DNA from 2 places in the Brevibacterium oceani genome. Region 1 is predicted to be linked to the other one. Evidence: predicted binding sites of a transcription regulator. Region 1 holds the regulator's gene; the other holds the start of a gene.
What was found. Region 1 encodes LexA, which represses DNA repair genes until DNA is damaged. Its sites were predicted from a motif close to TCGAACANNTGTTCGA; they were not measured.
Positions count from the first base shown of each region.

Region 2: the regulator LexA is predicted to act here: its motif matches at 4,780-4,795, upstream of ruvA (Holliday junction branch migration protein RuvA).

Region 1 covers NZ_CP072846.1:2,659,189-2,666,459, forward strand. The annotation lists gene J9314_RS11815 (hypothetical protein) at 1-484, opposite strand, end outside; gene hisB (imidazoleglycerol-phosphate dehydratase HisB) at 481-1,077, opposite strand; gene J9314_RS11825 (histidinol-phosphate transaminase) at 1,074-2,309, opposite strand; gene J9314_RS11830 (LysM peptidoglycan-binding domain-containing protein) at 2,505-2,843, opposite strand; gene lexA (transcriptional repressor LexA) at 3,078-3,833, shown strand; gene J9314_RS11840 (ATP-dependent DNA helicase) at 3,930-5,897, opposite strand; gene hflX (GTPase HflX) at 5,894-7,271, opposite strand, start outside.
Region 2 covers NZ_CP072846.1:2,318,079-2,325,349, forward strand. The annotation lists gene secD (protein translocase subunit SecD) at 1-2,320, opposite strand, end outside; gene J9314_RS10325 (preprotein translocase subunit YajC) at 2,359-2,994, opposite strand; gene ruvB (Holliday junction branch migration DNA helicase RuvB) at 3,076-4,119, opposite strand; gene ruvA (Holliday junction branch migration protein RuvA) at 4,167-4,763, opposite strand; gene ruvC (crossover junction endodeoxyribonuclease RuvC) at 4,866-5,462, opposite strand; gene J9314_RS10345 (YebC/PmpR family DNA-binding transcriptional regulator) at 5,462-6,214, opposite strand; gene J9314_RS10350 (NUDIX hydrolase) at 6,316-6,795, opposite strand; gene J9314_RS10355 (S9 family peptidase) at 7,012-7,271, opposite strand, start outside.

The DNA of each region.
Region 1 (7,271 bases):
GGCCGAAGGCGGTGACCAGTCCCGCGAGGATCGCCACGATGATCCACAACAGAGCTGTTCGGGCCACGGCCGCTCGGCCGGGGCTCATGGTTGCGGCGCTGGCCTGCAGCTTCGTCATCGAACTGGTCTCGATACTGCCGTCGACGTCGTGTGCCGACACGGTCTCGAGCAGGAGGCCCTCGAGCACGTCGGGCAGGTTCTTCAGCGCCAGCCCGGCGGGGACGTCGGATTCGCGAGTGCCGTGGCGGTAGTGCCCGGCGTCGATCTGCTCCTCGCTGCGGACGAGGAGGAGGACCTCATGTTTGCCGGCGAGCTTCGAGATCGCGGCGGCCGCCTCGTTGCCGGAGGCGACATCGGTGTTGCTCAGCACGATGCCGGTGAACTCTCCGATCGGCACGATGGTGCCGGAGATGTTCGACAGCACGCAGGCGGCGGCCAGCTGCTGGGCGACCCCGAAGGGGGTCACGACGACGGTGGTGCTCACAGGACTCCCTTGGTGCTGGGGACGGAATTGCTGCGGGGGTCTTCCTCGACGGCTTCGCGCAGGGCCCGGGCGAAGGCTTTGTACTGGGCTTCGACGATGTGGTGCGGGTCGCGGCCGCGGACGAGGTCGAGGTGGACGGTCAGTCCGCCGTGGAAGGCGATGGATTCGAGCGAGTGTGAGGTCATCGACCCGGTGAAGTGACCGCCGATGAGGTGGTATTGCTGACCTTCGGGTTCGCCTTCGTGGACGAAGTAGGGACGCCCGGAGACGTCGACGACGCACTGGGCCAGGGCCTCGTCGAGCGGGACGGCGGCGAAGCCGTAGCGGCGGATGCCGACCTTGTCGCCGAGGGCCTCCTTGAGGGTCTGGCCGAGCACGATCGAGGTGTCTTCGACGGTGTGGTGGACGTCGATGTGGGTGTCACCGGTGGCGGTGACGTCGAGGTCGATCATCGAGTGCTTCGACAGGGCGGTGAGCATATGGTCGAAGAACGGCACGCTCGTGGAGATCGTCGAGGCACCGGTTCCGTCGAGGTCGACGGACACGGACACCGTGGATTCGGAGGTCGTGCGCGAGTTCTGGGCCTGCCTCATGGAGTGCCTTTCGTCGGGGCGGCTGATGACGGGGTCGGGGTCGCCGGGTTTGGGGCGGTCGTTGGGGTCGACGTTGTCGCCGAGGCGGCGGTCGCGGAATCCGGCTGCTGTAAGAGAATGCTCGGGTCCTCGGCGAGGATGTCGTCGATCGTGCGCAGGAACGCCTCGGTCTCTTCCTCGGTGCCGGCATTGACGCGGGCGTGTCCGTCGATGCCGATGTCACGGATGAGCACTCCGCGGTCGAGCAGCTTCTGCCACAGCTCGGCCGGGGAGGAGATGTTGCCGAAGAGGACGAAGTTCGAATCGCTGTCATGGACGCGGAATCCCACCTCGGCGAGGTGGGCGGACATCCGGTTGCGGGAGTCGATGAGTCGGTCGACGTTGCCCAGCAGCACCTCGGCGTGTTCGAGTGCGGTGCACGCGAGGACCTGCGTGATCTCGGAGAGGTGATACGGCAGGCGGACGAGGCGGAGGACGTCGATGAGTTCGGGGGCGGCGATCGCGTAGCCCAGTCGCAGACCCGCGCAGGCGAAGGCCTTGCTCATGGTGCGGGAGACGACGAGGCGCGGATGGCCTGCCAGCAGGGTCATTGCCGATGACTTCGCGGGTCGGGAGAACTCCGCATACGCCTCATCGACGATGACGATGCCCGAGCAGTTGTCGTAGGCGGCTTCGATGACGTCGAGGCCGATCGAAGTGCCGGTCGGGTTGTTCGGGGTGCAGAGGAAGACGATGTCGGGATCGACGCGTGCGACCTCGGCGGCGACAGAGTCCGCGTCGAGGGTGAAGTCGCCCTTGCGCGCCGAGTCCTGCCAGGTGGCCCCGGTCCCCGTGGTGATGAGCGGGTGCATCGAATACGACGGGGTAAAGCCGAGCACGGTGCGACCCGGTCCGCCGAAGGCCTGGACGATGTGGCTGAGGACTTCGTTCGAGCCGTTGGCGGCCCAGATCATGTCGGGGGTGAGTTCGACCGTGTCGCCGGCACGGTCGTTGACGCCGTCGAGGTAGGTCACGAGGTGTTCGCGCAGCGCGGTGAACTCGCGGTCGGGATACCGGTTGAGACCGGCATAGTGGTCCTCGACTGCGGAGCGCATGCTGTCGACGACGATTTCGGGCAGCGGATAGGCGTTCTCGTTGACGTTGAGCTGGACCGGCACGTCGAGGTGCGGCGCCCCGTACGGCTTGAGTCCGACGAGGTCCGAACGCACTGGCAGAGATTCGATGTTTCCCACGCGATCAGTCTACCGAGAGACACCGTTCGACCACGCGGCGGGTCGGGCCGCGAGACGCCGAGATGGCGAACCTGCCAGGCTCAGTCCGTAACTGCCGACCTCGGGCCTGCCTGACCCAGGGCAGACGGATACACGTCCGACGCCGACCCGATATGGCCCGGTCCGGCGCCCGCCGGGCCGAGGCCGGGTACGGCCTCAGCTGACGGGAACGTCGAGGGTCTGTCCGGGGTGGACGGTCGGGGTCGAGAGATGGTTGATCTCGATGATGTCGGACACGACATCACGGGTGTCGCGGTCGATGCCGAGGTTCGCCGCCACGGTCCACAGCGATTCGCCGTCGCCGACGACGACCGAGTCGGCGGCGATGCCGACGCTCTCGGATTCCGTCTCGGCCACAGCGGCGGCCGAGAACGACTGAGTTGCCAGGAAGAGTGCTCCGCCGATGACGACGAGAGCAATGAGCAGAGTTCTGAGCAGGCGCACCGCCTGACGTCCACGAGTGGTCAGGCGCAGTCCTGTGTTCTGTGCAGACATCGCATTACCTCTTTCATCCGTACGATTCCACCAGTAATCGGTAGAACGTCTGTTCTATTCAACATGCCAATCGAACAAATGTCCAGTCCGACTCGAACATCTATGCGACAATGAGAGGGAACCAGCGTTGTTGATTGATCTGTCAGAACCATCTCAGTCGGCACTGACACGAGATTCTCCGCAGCGGAGAACACGGTGTTCATCGGCAGGGAATAGAACGAAGGGGAACGAGCAATGGTTCAGAACAAACGAGGCAGAGGCAGGCCTCGCAACGAGGATGTCGCCAGCGAGATCGCTGCCGCCCGCAGCGATGACGAAGTGGTGCGGATCCCCGAGGGTTCGACCGGTGAGGGCGATTTCCGCCTCTCCCCCAGGCAGCGTCTCGTGCTCGAGACCATCGAACGCGCTGTCGTCGCCAACGGCTACCCGCCGAGCATGCGTGAGATCGGCAAGGCCGCCGGACTCGCCTCGCTCTCGAGCGTCGCCCACCAGCTCTCACAGCTCGAACGCCTCGGCTACGTCCGTCGCGATCCGAAGCGCCCGCGTGCCATCGAGGTGGTCAACCCCTTCGAAGAGGAGGAGGCGGAGCGCGCGAAGTTCGAGGAGCTGTCGAACAACACGGTGCAGGTCCCGGTCGTCGGTCGCATCGCCGCGGGCGGTCCGATCCTCGCCGAACAGGAGGTCGACGATGTCTTCTCTCTGCCGACCCAGGTCGTCGGCTCGGGCGAGATGTTCCTGCTCAAGGTCGTCGGCGATTCGATGATCGAGGCGGCCATCTGCCACGACGACTGGGTGGTCGTGCGCAAGCAGCACACCGCGGACAACGGTCAGATCGTCGCTGCCCTCCTCGACGGCGAGGCGACGGTGAAGACGCTCAAGCGCAAGGCCGGTCAGCAGTGGCTGATGCCGCAGAACGAGAACTACGAACCCATCGACGGCACCTACGCCCAGATCATGGGCCTCGTCGTCGCGGTCATCCGCCGCCTCTGACCCGCCCTCCGGCGAGAGCCACTCCCGCCGCTGAATCGAACGCCCGCGACCACTCGGTCGCGGGCGTTCGTGCTATTCCGGCTCAGCGTCGGCGGGCTACTCTGACTCAGCCTCGGCGAGGCGGCTCAGGCTCGTGCGCACGAGCTGCGCGTTCGTCGTCGGCCACATCGGCGGCATCGAGTTGACGAGGAACCCGGCATAGCGTGCCGAGCGCAGCCGTGAGTCGAGGACGGCGACGACTCCCCTGTCACCGGTCGAGCGGATGAGCCTACCGGCACCTTGGGCCAGTCGCAGGGCGGCATGGGTCGCGGACACGGCCATGAAGCCGTTGACCCCATGCTGATCGGCGTCCCTTGCCCGCGCCTGCATGAGCGGGTCATCGGGGCGGGGGAACGGCAGCCGGTCGATGATGACGAGTCGGTTCGTCCGACCCGGCACATCGACGCCCTGCCACAGCGACATCGTGCCGAACAGGCACGTCTGGTCGTCAGCAGTGAACTGGGAGACGAGTGCGGGCAGACCGTCATCGCCCTGGAGCAGAATCGGGAAGTCGAACTTGTTCCGCAGGTGCTCGGCTGCCGCGTTCGCCGCGGCACGGGAGGAGAACAGGCCGAGAGCTCCGCCGTTCGAAGCCCTGACGAGTTCTTCGAGCTCGGTCAGCGTCTCCTCGCTCAGCCCGCTGCGACCGGGTTTGGGCAGGTGGGAGGCGACGTAGAGGATGCCCTGCTTGCCGTAGTCGAAGGGCGAGCCGACATCGAGGCTGTCCCATTTCGGCGCATCGGGGCCGAAGAGTCCCAGCGAGGCTGCGACCGCGTCGAAGTTCCCGCCCAGGGACAGGGTCGCCGAGGTGGCCACGACCGTGGATTCCTCGAAGATGCCGTTGCGCATGGTTCCGGCCACGCTCAGGGGTGCGACGACGAGGTTCGTCGTCTCCTTCTCTCTGAACGTCGACCGTGAGAGCCAGATGACGTCGTTCTTGCCCGGATCGCAGAAGCGTTCGGCGAGTTCGAAGATCTCCTGGCAGCGGGCCTTGGCCATCTGCCGTCCGGCGTCGGCCTCTTCGGTCTTCCCGCCGATGTCGTTGATGATCTGACGTGCGGAGTCGCGGATCTGTGCCAGTGCCAGTCCGAGCGCCTCGCTCATGTGCAGGATGAGCCCCTCGGGCACCGAGGACTGAGCGCGTTCGAGTGCCGCCGCCGCGGAGTCGAGCAGGGACACGACGCCGTCCTGGACCGTGGTGTGTTTGCGGACCGAGGAGGTAGCGGCCGAGAGCATGCTCGTGTTGATCTGACCCGACAGGGCGTTCGTCACCCGGTCCTTGAGTTCGTGCGCCTCGTCGATGATGATGACGTCGTGGTCGGGCAGCACGTTCGACTCACCGAAGGCGTCGATGGCGAGCAGGGCGTGGTTGGTCACGACGATGTCGGCCTCGGCGGCCTTGTTGCGGGCGATCTCGGCGAAGCATTCGGTCACCAGCGGGCAGTTCGCGCCGAGGCAGTCGAAGGCGTTGACGGACACCTGTGACCAGGCACGGTCGCTGACGCCGGGCAGGAGGTCGTCGCGGTCACCGGTGTCGGTGGTCTTCTCCCAGGTGCGGATCCGTTGGATCTCCTCCCCCAGGCCCGATCGTTCGGAGGGTTTGCGCCCCGCCTCGGCGTCGGCACCGAGGTCGAAGAGCATTCCCTCGCCCTCGTCCGGGTAGCCGCCGGAGAGCTTGTGCTTGCACACATAGTTCCGGCGCCCCTTGAGCAGAGCGGCCCGTGGCAGCGGATCGAGATCCTTCTTCACGGCCTTGAACAGTCGCGGCAGGTCGCGGTGGATGATCTGCGTCTGCAACGCCAGGGTCGCCGTGGACACGACGACCTTGCCGCCGGTGCGGGTGACGTATTCGGCCGCGGGGACGAGGTAGGCCAGGGACTTTCCCGTGCCCGTGCCGGCCTGGACGAGAAGGTGGATTCCCTTGTCCACCGCCGAGGCGACCGCTTGGGCCATCTCCTGCTGACCGGTGCGTGTCGAACCGCCGATCGCCCCGACAGCCGACTCGAGGAGCTCTTCGACCGTCACTGATCGATGACCAGGTCCGGACGCTGGAATTCACGCAGCTCGTCGACGATTTCGGCCGGGACCTTCGCCTGCAGGCTCGTGCCCTCCGCGCCGTGTTCTTCGTGTTCGACGGTGCCGAGAGCGTAGATCTTCGACACGAGGTCCCCGCGCTCATATGGAATGAGCACGGTGATGTCGATGTCGGGGGCGGGCAGGCGCTCCTCGATGGCTTCGACGAGTCCGTCGATTCCGTTCTCCGCGACCGCGGAGACGAACTGCGCCTGCGGATATTCCGCGCGCAGACCGGTGATCACAGCCTCCTCGGCGAGGTCGGACTTGTTGAACACGAGCAGCTCGGGGATCTCTTCGGTCTCGACGTCCTTGAGGACGTCGCGCACGGCCTGGATCTGTCCGTGCGGATCCGGGTGGGAGGCGTCGACGACGTGGAGGAGGAGATCCGAGCCGGCGGCCTCCTCCAGGGTCGAGCGGAAGGCTTCGACGAGCTGGTGGGGCAGGTTGCGGACGAAGCCGACGGTGTCGGTGTAGGTGAAGGTGATGCCGTCGGCGGTCCGGGCCTGTCTCACGGTCGGATCGAGGGTCGCGAACAGGGCGTTCTGCACCATCACCTCGGCGTCGGTGAGGCGATTGAGCAGGGAGGACTTGCCGGCGTTCGTGTACCCGACGATCGCGACGGAGGGCACATGGTTCCGCGCGCGGTTCTTCCGCTTCGTCTCCCGCGATGGGGCCATGTTCGCGATCTCACGGCGCAGCTTCGACATACGGGTGCGGATGCGGCGGCGATCGAGCTCGATCTTCGTCTCACCGGGTCCGCGGGAGCCGATTCCGGCACCGCCGGCGACACGGCCGCCGGCCTGACGGGACAGCGATTCGCCCCAGCCGCGCAGGCGGGGCAGGAGGTATTCGAGTTGGGCGAGTTCGACCTGGGCCTTGCCCTCACGGGACTTCGCGTGCTGGGCGAAGATGTCGAGGATGAGGGCCACACGGTCGACGACCTTGATCTTGATGACGTCCTCGAGTCCGCGCCGCTGGCTGGGGGCGAGTTCGGAGTCGATGATCACGGTGTCGGCACCGACGGCGGCGACGATCTCGGCGAGTTCCGCGGCCTTGCCCTTGCCGAGGTAGGTGCCGGGGTCCGGCTTGTCACGGCGTTGGATGAGCGCGTCGAGGACCTCGGAGCCGGCGGTCTCGGCCAAAGCTGCGAGCTCACGAATCGAGTTCTCGGCCTCGGCCTGAGTGGTGTTCCAGATTCCGGCGAGCACGACGCGCTCGAGCCTGATCTGACGGTATTCGACCTCGGTGACATCTTCGAGCTCGGTGGAGAGTCCGGCCACACGGGTGAGTGCGGCACGTTCGGCGAGGTCGAACTGGTCGTCC
Region 2 (7,271 bases), 340 kb from region 1:
ACTTCGCTGCGGTCTCCTTCGCCGAGGCGGCCGGGCCGTCGGTCTCGGATGTGCCCTCGGGATCGGCCGGGTCCTCAGACTCGGCTGAGTCATCCGCGTCGGCCGACGTATTCGACTCCGCCGAATCGTCCGCGTTCGCATCAGCCTCGGTCAAGGAGTCGTCGGTCCTCGACCAGGTAGTGCCCTCAGAATCGTCCGTGGTCACCGACTCGTCGTCGGATTCCTCGACCTGCTTCCGACGTCTGCGTTCGGCGATCGTCGGTCCCGCGGCAGCCGCCCCGTCGGTCGACCCGCGCTTCTTCGACTTCTTCGCCGGTTTCGCATCGGCAGCCTGACTCGTCTCGGCCGACGTGTCCTCGGCGGTGAGTCCGACCTTGCGCAGGCGGGCCTTCTCCCGTCGCCTGGCCTCCGGGGACTTGTCGCTGTCGTCGATGGACAGGCCGAGCGCCCCGCGATAGGCGGCGGGTTTGACGCCGAGGAGTCGCGGGTCCATGCCCGAGAGCGGATGCCCCTGGCCGAAGAACTTCGTCCGGGCGAGAACCTCGAGCATCGGGTGGGTGAAGAGGAAGACGACGATGACGTCGACGATCACGGCCAGACCGAAGGTGAACGCGAATCCGCGCACCGAACCGACGGCCAGGATGTAGAGGATGATCGCGGCGAGCATGTTCACGCCCTTGGAGGCGTAGATCGTGCGCTTCGCCCGATCCCAGCCGACTTCGACGGCCGAGAGCAGATTGCGGCCACTGCGCAGCTCGTCTCTGACGCGTTCGAAATAGACGATGAACGAGTCCGCGGCCATGCCGATGCCGATGATGATACCGGCGAGACCGGCCAATGAGAGCCGATAGCCGTATCTCCACGAGGACAGGAGCAGCAGCAGATACGTCAGCACGCCGACGACCACGAGGCTCGAGACCGTGACGAGGCCGAGCACCCGGTACTGCAGCAGCGAGTAGATGACGACGAGGATGAGACCGGCCAGGCCGGTGAAGATGCCGATCTTCAGGAAGTTCGATCCCAGGGTCGGTGAGATCTGCTCTTCGCTCTGGACCTGGAAGCTCAACGGCAGCGAACCGTTCTTGAGCTGGTCGGCCAGAGTCTGGGCCGAATCGAGGGTGAAGTTGCCCGAGATCTCCGCGTTGCCGTCGGTGATTGCGGCGTTCGACGTCGGTGCGGAGAGCACGAGGCCGTCGAGTTCGATGGCGAACTGGTTGTACGGCTGCTGCTTTCCGGTGATGTCCGAGGTGATCTGCTTGAAGATCTCCCGACCGGTGGAGTCGAACTTGAGGTTGACGGCCGGCTGGTTGGTCTGGACGCCGTTGGCCCCCGACTGGTATCCGGCGCTGGCGTCGGCGAGGTGGTCACCGGAGAGTTCGACGGGACCGAGGATGTACTTCGCCTGGCCGTCCTCGGAACACGCGACGACCGGTTTGTCGGCGGGCTGCTGCTGACCGCCCGTGCGGTTCTTCTTATTCGAACAGTCGAGCTCGCTGTACTTCTTGATGATCGACTCGGTCTGCCATTCGCTGGTGTCCTTCTCCGGGTCGAACAGCGGCCGCGGGGTCGAGTCGGTGACCTTCGTGTCATCGCTCGATCCGCTGCCCTCGGTCTTCTCCGAGGCGGGTTCGCTCGCCGATCCCGAGGACTCTTCACCGGTCGATGACGTCTTGTCCGAGTCCTTCGCCGAGGTGGTTCCGCCCGGTTTGGCGACCTCGCCGCCGCCGGACGGAGCCTGGTCCTGCCCCTGTGTGTCGCCCTGAGAGCCCTGACCCTCGCCCTGCGATGCGGAGTCGCCTCCGGTGAGGTCTTCGATCCGCTTGCGCTCTTCGTCGCTCAGTCCGTCATCGGAACCAGAGGAATCGCCTTTGTCGCTGCTTTCGCCGCTTTCCTCCTGCTCCTTCTGGATCTGCTCCTGGGACCGCGGGTCTCCGACGAGCGCGACTCGTCGGAAGACCAGCTGTGCGGACGAGCGAACCAGGTTCCGGGTCTCCTCATCGGGGTTGCCAGGGAGGTTGACGACGATGTTGCGATCGCCCTGCGTCGTGATCTCCGCTTCGGAGACACCCGTCGAGTCGACGCGCTGACGGATGATCGCCACGGCCTGATCGAGCTGCTCCTTGCTGATGTCCGTATCCTTCGACACCTGCGGTTCGAGGATGATCGATGTTCCGCCTTCGAGGTCGAGGGCGAGTTTGGGACTCGCCGTGGCATTCGACCAGATGACGCCCGCGGCGATGACGCCGGCGAGGACGAGGGTGACGATCACCAGCCACAGGAAGCGCAGACCAGGGCGTGGCTTTTCTTCGATATCGGACACGTTTCAGCTTTCGATCGGGAGCAGAGTGCGCGGTCGGATCAGTTCTTCTTGTCGGTGTCCGAATCGGTCGAATCGGCCTCATCGACGTCCGAATCGATCTCGGCGGCGTCATCGGCCCCGTCGGATTCGGCAGCGGACTCGTCGGAGACAGAAGCCTCGACGTCGGAGTCTGCGTCGGCCGGCTCGACTGCTGTGTCATCCGCCCCTGCGATCGTGTCGCTCGATTCGGCCACGTCTGTGCTCTCGGAATCGATGTCGGAGTCCTTCTCGGCACGCTTGCGAGCGTTCATGGCGTCGAGTTCGGCATCGGTGATGGCGGGCTTCTCGCCATCGGTCTCCGCTGCGGCACCCTCGGCATCGGCGGCAGAAGCGTCAGCGGCTGGGGCGTCGGCTGCGGGCGCGTCGACGGCGGTCGCTGCCTCGGGGTTGTCGATCTGGCCGATGGCCTGACGGTGGACGCGCAGAACCGTGCCGGGACCTGATTCGATGGTCACCTGGTTGTTCTCCTCATCGATCGAGAGGACCGTTCCGAAGACACCGAAGGTCGTCATCACGGTAGCGCCGGGCACGAGGCCCGATTTGATCTGCTCCGCACGCGCTTTCTGCTTACGCCGAGAATTGAACAGGAAAAAGATCAGCAGCGCGGCAAGCGCAAGAGGGATCAGCAAATCCACAGATATCAGCCTTTCATAGGAATGAACCAGTGATCCAGCTTAGTGCGTCCTCACTGCCCATGGCGAACTCAATTGCCGGGTTCAGTACTCATAGTTTGCTGGGATCTGCATTTCCAGGTGCTTCCAGGCAGCCGCAGTGGCCACTCGCCCCCGTGGGGTGCGGCTGATGAGCCCCTCCCGCACGAGGTACGGCTCTGAGACGGTTTCGACGGTGTCGGCCTCTTCGCCGACGGAGACCGCAAGGGTCCCCAAACCCACCGGTCCCCCGCCGAAGCGCTTGCACAGCACATGCAGGACCGAGCGGTCGAGGCGGTCGAGGCCGAGCCCGTCGACTTCGTAGACCTCCAGCGCGTTGAGGGCAGCGTCGAGATCGATGACGCCGGTGCCGCGCACCTGGGCCCAGTCGCGGACTCGGCGGAGCAGCCGGTTGGCGATGCGCGGGGTGCCGCGGGAGCGGGTGGAGATCTCTTTGAGCCCGGCAGGCTCGGCATCGATGCCGAGCATCCGCGCCGAACGGTGGAGCACGGTGAGCAGATCGGCACTCGAGTAGAAGTCGAGCAGTGCGGTGAAGCCGAAGCGATCGCGCAGCGGTGCCGGCAGCAGACCGGATCGGGTGGTGGCCCCGACGAGGGTGAACTGCGGCAGGTCGAGCGGGATCGCGGTGGCACCGGGGCCCTTGCCGACGATGACATCGACGCGGAAGTCCTCCATCGCCACGTAGAGCATCTCCTCGGCGGCTCGAGCCATCCGGTGGATCTCATCGATGAAGAGGACTTCACCCTCCTCGAGGGAGGAGAGGATCGCCGCGAGGTCTCCGGCGTGCTGCACGGCCGGACCGGAGGTCACGCGCAGGCTCGAGTTCATCTCGTGGGCGATGATCATCGCCAGAGTGGTCTTGCCGAGTCCGGGAGGTCCGGAGAGCAGAACGTGGTCGGGGGCCTTCTGCCTGGCCTTCGCGGCGTCGAGGACGAGGGAGAGCTGTTCGCGCACCTGCGGCTGGCCGATGAAGTCGGCCAGGCCCTTCGGGCGCAGGGCCGCCTCGGCGTCGCGTTCAGCGGTCTCGGCGCGCCCGGAGACGAGCCGGCCGCGTTCGGCCCCGGTCATCCCCTGGTCGCCGAAGTCCATCTCATAGGACTCGGCGTCGAAGCGGCCTGCGTGCTCGGATCCGGATGTCATTTGCGCGCACCCAGGACCTTGAGCGCGGCCTTGAGGATGACGGAGGTGCCGGCCTCGGCTCCGGTCTCCTTGACGACCTCGGCCACGACCTCCTCGGCCTGTGCTTCCTTCCAGCCGAGCCCGACGAGCGCGTCGACGACCTGCTGGTTCTCGCCGCCGAAGGACAGGGGCGGTCCGGGCGCGGAGGCGGAGAGCTTCGGCAGCTTGTTCTCGAGTTCGAGAATGATCCGCGAGGCGCCCTTCTTCCCGATGCCCGGCACCTTGGTCAGGGCGTTCGCATCCTGTGAGGCGATCGCCGCGGAGAGTTCGTCGGGGCCCATCACGGACAGGATGGCCATCGCGAGTCGGGGGCCGATTCCGGAGATGGACAGAAGGACCTCGAAGGTGTGGTTCTCATCCTCGGTGGCGAATCCGTAGAGGGTCAGCGAGTCCTCCCGCACCACGAGGCTGGTGACGAGTTCGATCTCCGCTCCGTGGCGGGTGTGCGTGAGGGTGTCCGGGGTGACGTGGACCTTGCGGCCGACGCCGTAGGTGAGGACGACGAGGTGGTCAGCTGCGATCCGATGCACCGTACCGCTGAGGAAACTGATCACGAACTGCCTTTCGAGTGGGAACACGTGTACGAATACACCCTAGCAGGAGCCGTGTGTCCCGCCGGGTGCGGCACGCCCGCACGCCGGCGTCGAGGCGTGCGGCTATTTTGCTCGGCGCATCGCCTCGGCCCACTGCTGCTGGGCCTTCGTCAGCCCCGATCCTTCCCGACCGGCGGACTTGCGCTGGGTGAGATCCTTGTTCTGCCCCGGGGTGGATTGGGCCGACAGCGCCCCTCTCCAGGAATGGCAGATGGCGATCGCCAGGGCATCGGCGGCGTCGGCGGGCTTCGGCGGTGCCTCGAGTCCGAGGATCCGCGTGACCATCGTCGTCACCTGCTTCTTGTCGGCTCGACCGGAGCCGGTGATCGAAGCCTTGACCTCGGAGGGAGTGTGCATGGCCACGGGCAGTCCGCGGCGGGCGGCCAGTCCCATCGTCAGCCCGGAGACCTGGGCGGTGCCCATGATCGTCGAGACGTCGTTGCGGGCGAAGACCCGCTCGATCGCGACCATGTCCGGACGGTACTCGTCCAGCCAGGTGTCGAACGCCTCGGCGATGGCGCCGAGGCGGAGGTCGACGGAGTCCGCGGACGGTGTCCGCAGGACGTCGACGGCGACCATTCTCGCCTTCCGCGCGGGCAGGGTGTCGATGACACCCAGCCCGCAGCGGGTCAGGCCGGGGTCAACGCCGAGGATGCGCATCAGGCATCGAGTTCGGCGAGGACCTCGTCGCTGACGTCGGCGTTCGAGTACACGTTCTGGACCTCGTCGCTGTCTTCGAGTGCGTCGATGAGGTTGAAGACCTTCTGCGCGGTCGCCGCGTCGAGGCTGACCTCGAGTTCGGGGACGAACGAGGCCTCGGCCGAGTCGTAGTCGATTCCGGCGTCGACGAGGGCCGTACGAACGTCAACGAGGTCGGTGGCCTCACAGATGATTTCGAACTTGTCGCCCGATTCCTTGACCTCTTCGGCGCCGGCATCCATCGTCGCCAGCAGCACGGCCTCTTCGTCGGTCTCCTCCGCATTGACGGTGATGACGCCCTTGCGGTTGAAGTTGTACGTCACCGATCCGGGGTCGGCCATCGAGCCGCCGTTGCGGGTCACGGCCACACGCACTTCGGAGGCCGCACGGTTGCGGTTGTCCGTGAGGCATTCGATGAGCAGTGCCACGCCGCCCTGGGCGTAGCCTTCGTACATGATCGTCTCGTAGTTGACTGCCGAGCCGTCGAGTCCGCCGCCGCGCTTGACCGCGCGGGTGATGTTGTCGGCGGGAACCGAGTTCTTCTTCGCCTTCTGGATCGCGTCGAAGAGCGTCGGGTTGCCGTCGGGATCAGGTCCACCGTTGCGAGCGGCAACCTCGATGTTCTTGATCAGCTTGGCGAAGAGTTTGCCGCGCTTGGCATCGATGGCAGCTTTCTTGTGTTTAGTCGTTGCCCATTTGGAATGACCTGACACTGGTGTTCCTTCCTGTAGTTCAGCCTCTCAAGTCTATATGCTCGCAGAGGCGCTCTGCTCCCTGCCCATCGTCACCGGCGGCTGCCGGGGACCATGGGCGCTCAGTCGATGACCAGCGGAACTTCGGGCACGGAGCCCGTCGTGGCCAGATCGATCAGGCCGAGCAGGTTCTTCGGGTAGATCGTCTCCGTCGTCGACATCAGGTCCTCACGTGTCCACCAGCGGAATTCGAGGAGGCTGCGCTTCTCGATGTCCGTCCACACCGCGTCCTCGAGTTCGATGTCCTCGGTCGTGCGGAAGGCGAAGTAGGTCTCGAGCTGCCGCAGCTTCTTCTCGGTGAATTCGAAGACTTCGTCGCGCGTGGCCAGGGGGCCGATGAGTTCGTGGGGTTCGCATTCGATCCCGGTCTCTTCGGCGAGTTCGCGTGCGGCGGTCTGTGCGGCGGATTCGCCGAGTTCGGAACCGCCGCCGCAGGTCATCCACCACTGGTGGCTGGGCGTGAGCAGATCCTGGGCTCGAATCAGGAGAACCTCGTCGCGCTCATTGAGTAATACGACCCGTGAGGCTTTACGAGGTTTCATGGTTCTCCAGTGGTCGACGGCGAGGGGAGGCAAGTGTTTGCAGAATAGTGATGCTGGGGGTTTTCGGCAAGAGCCCGAAGTGGGCCCAGAGAACGATATCGGCATCGGGGTCTTCCCTCCAAGTCGGGAAGGCTCTCGGACGGAGATACACTCTCGGACGCAGACTCACGACGGAGTCGGTGGATCGCCACGGCGGCGCTGCGGGAGTTCATGGGTTCAGTCGGCGGGTGCGGCACCGGCGACACCGGCGGCATCGCTCTCACCCGCGGCGGCCTGCCCCGCAGCGGCATCGCCCGGGCCGGTCTCAGCACCGGCCAGATGTCGGTCCCACCAGTCGAGGATCGCTTCGAAGCGCTGCCGGCGATGGCGCGGCTGTCCTGACCGGGAGAGTTCGTGGTTCTCTCCGGGGAAGACGAGCATCTCGGTCTCCACGCCGGCGCGCTGCAGAGCCGCATAGTACTGCTGGGCCTGTTCGA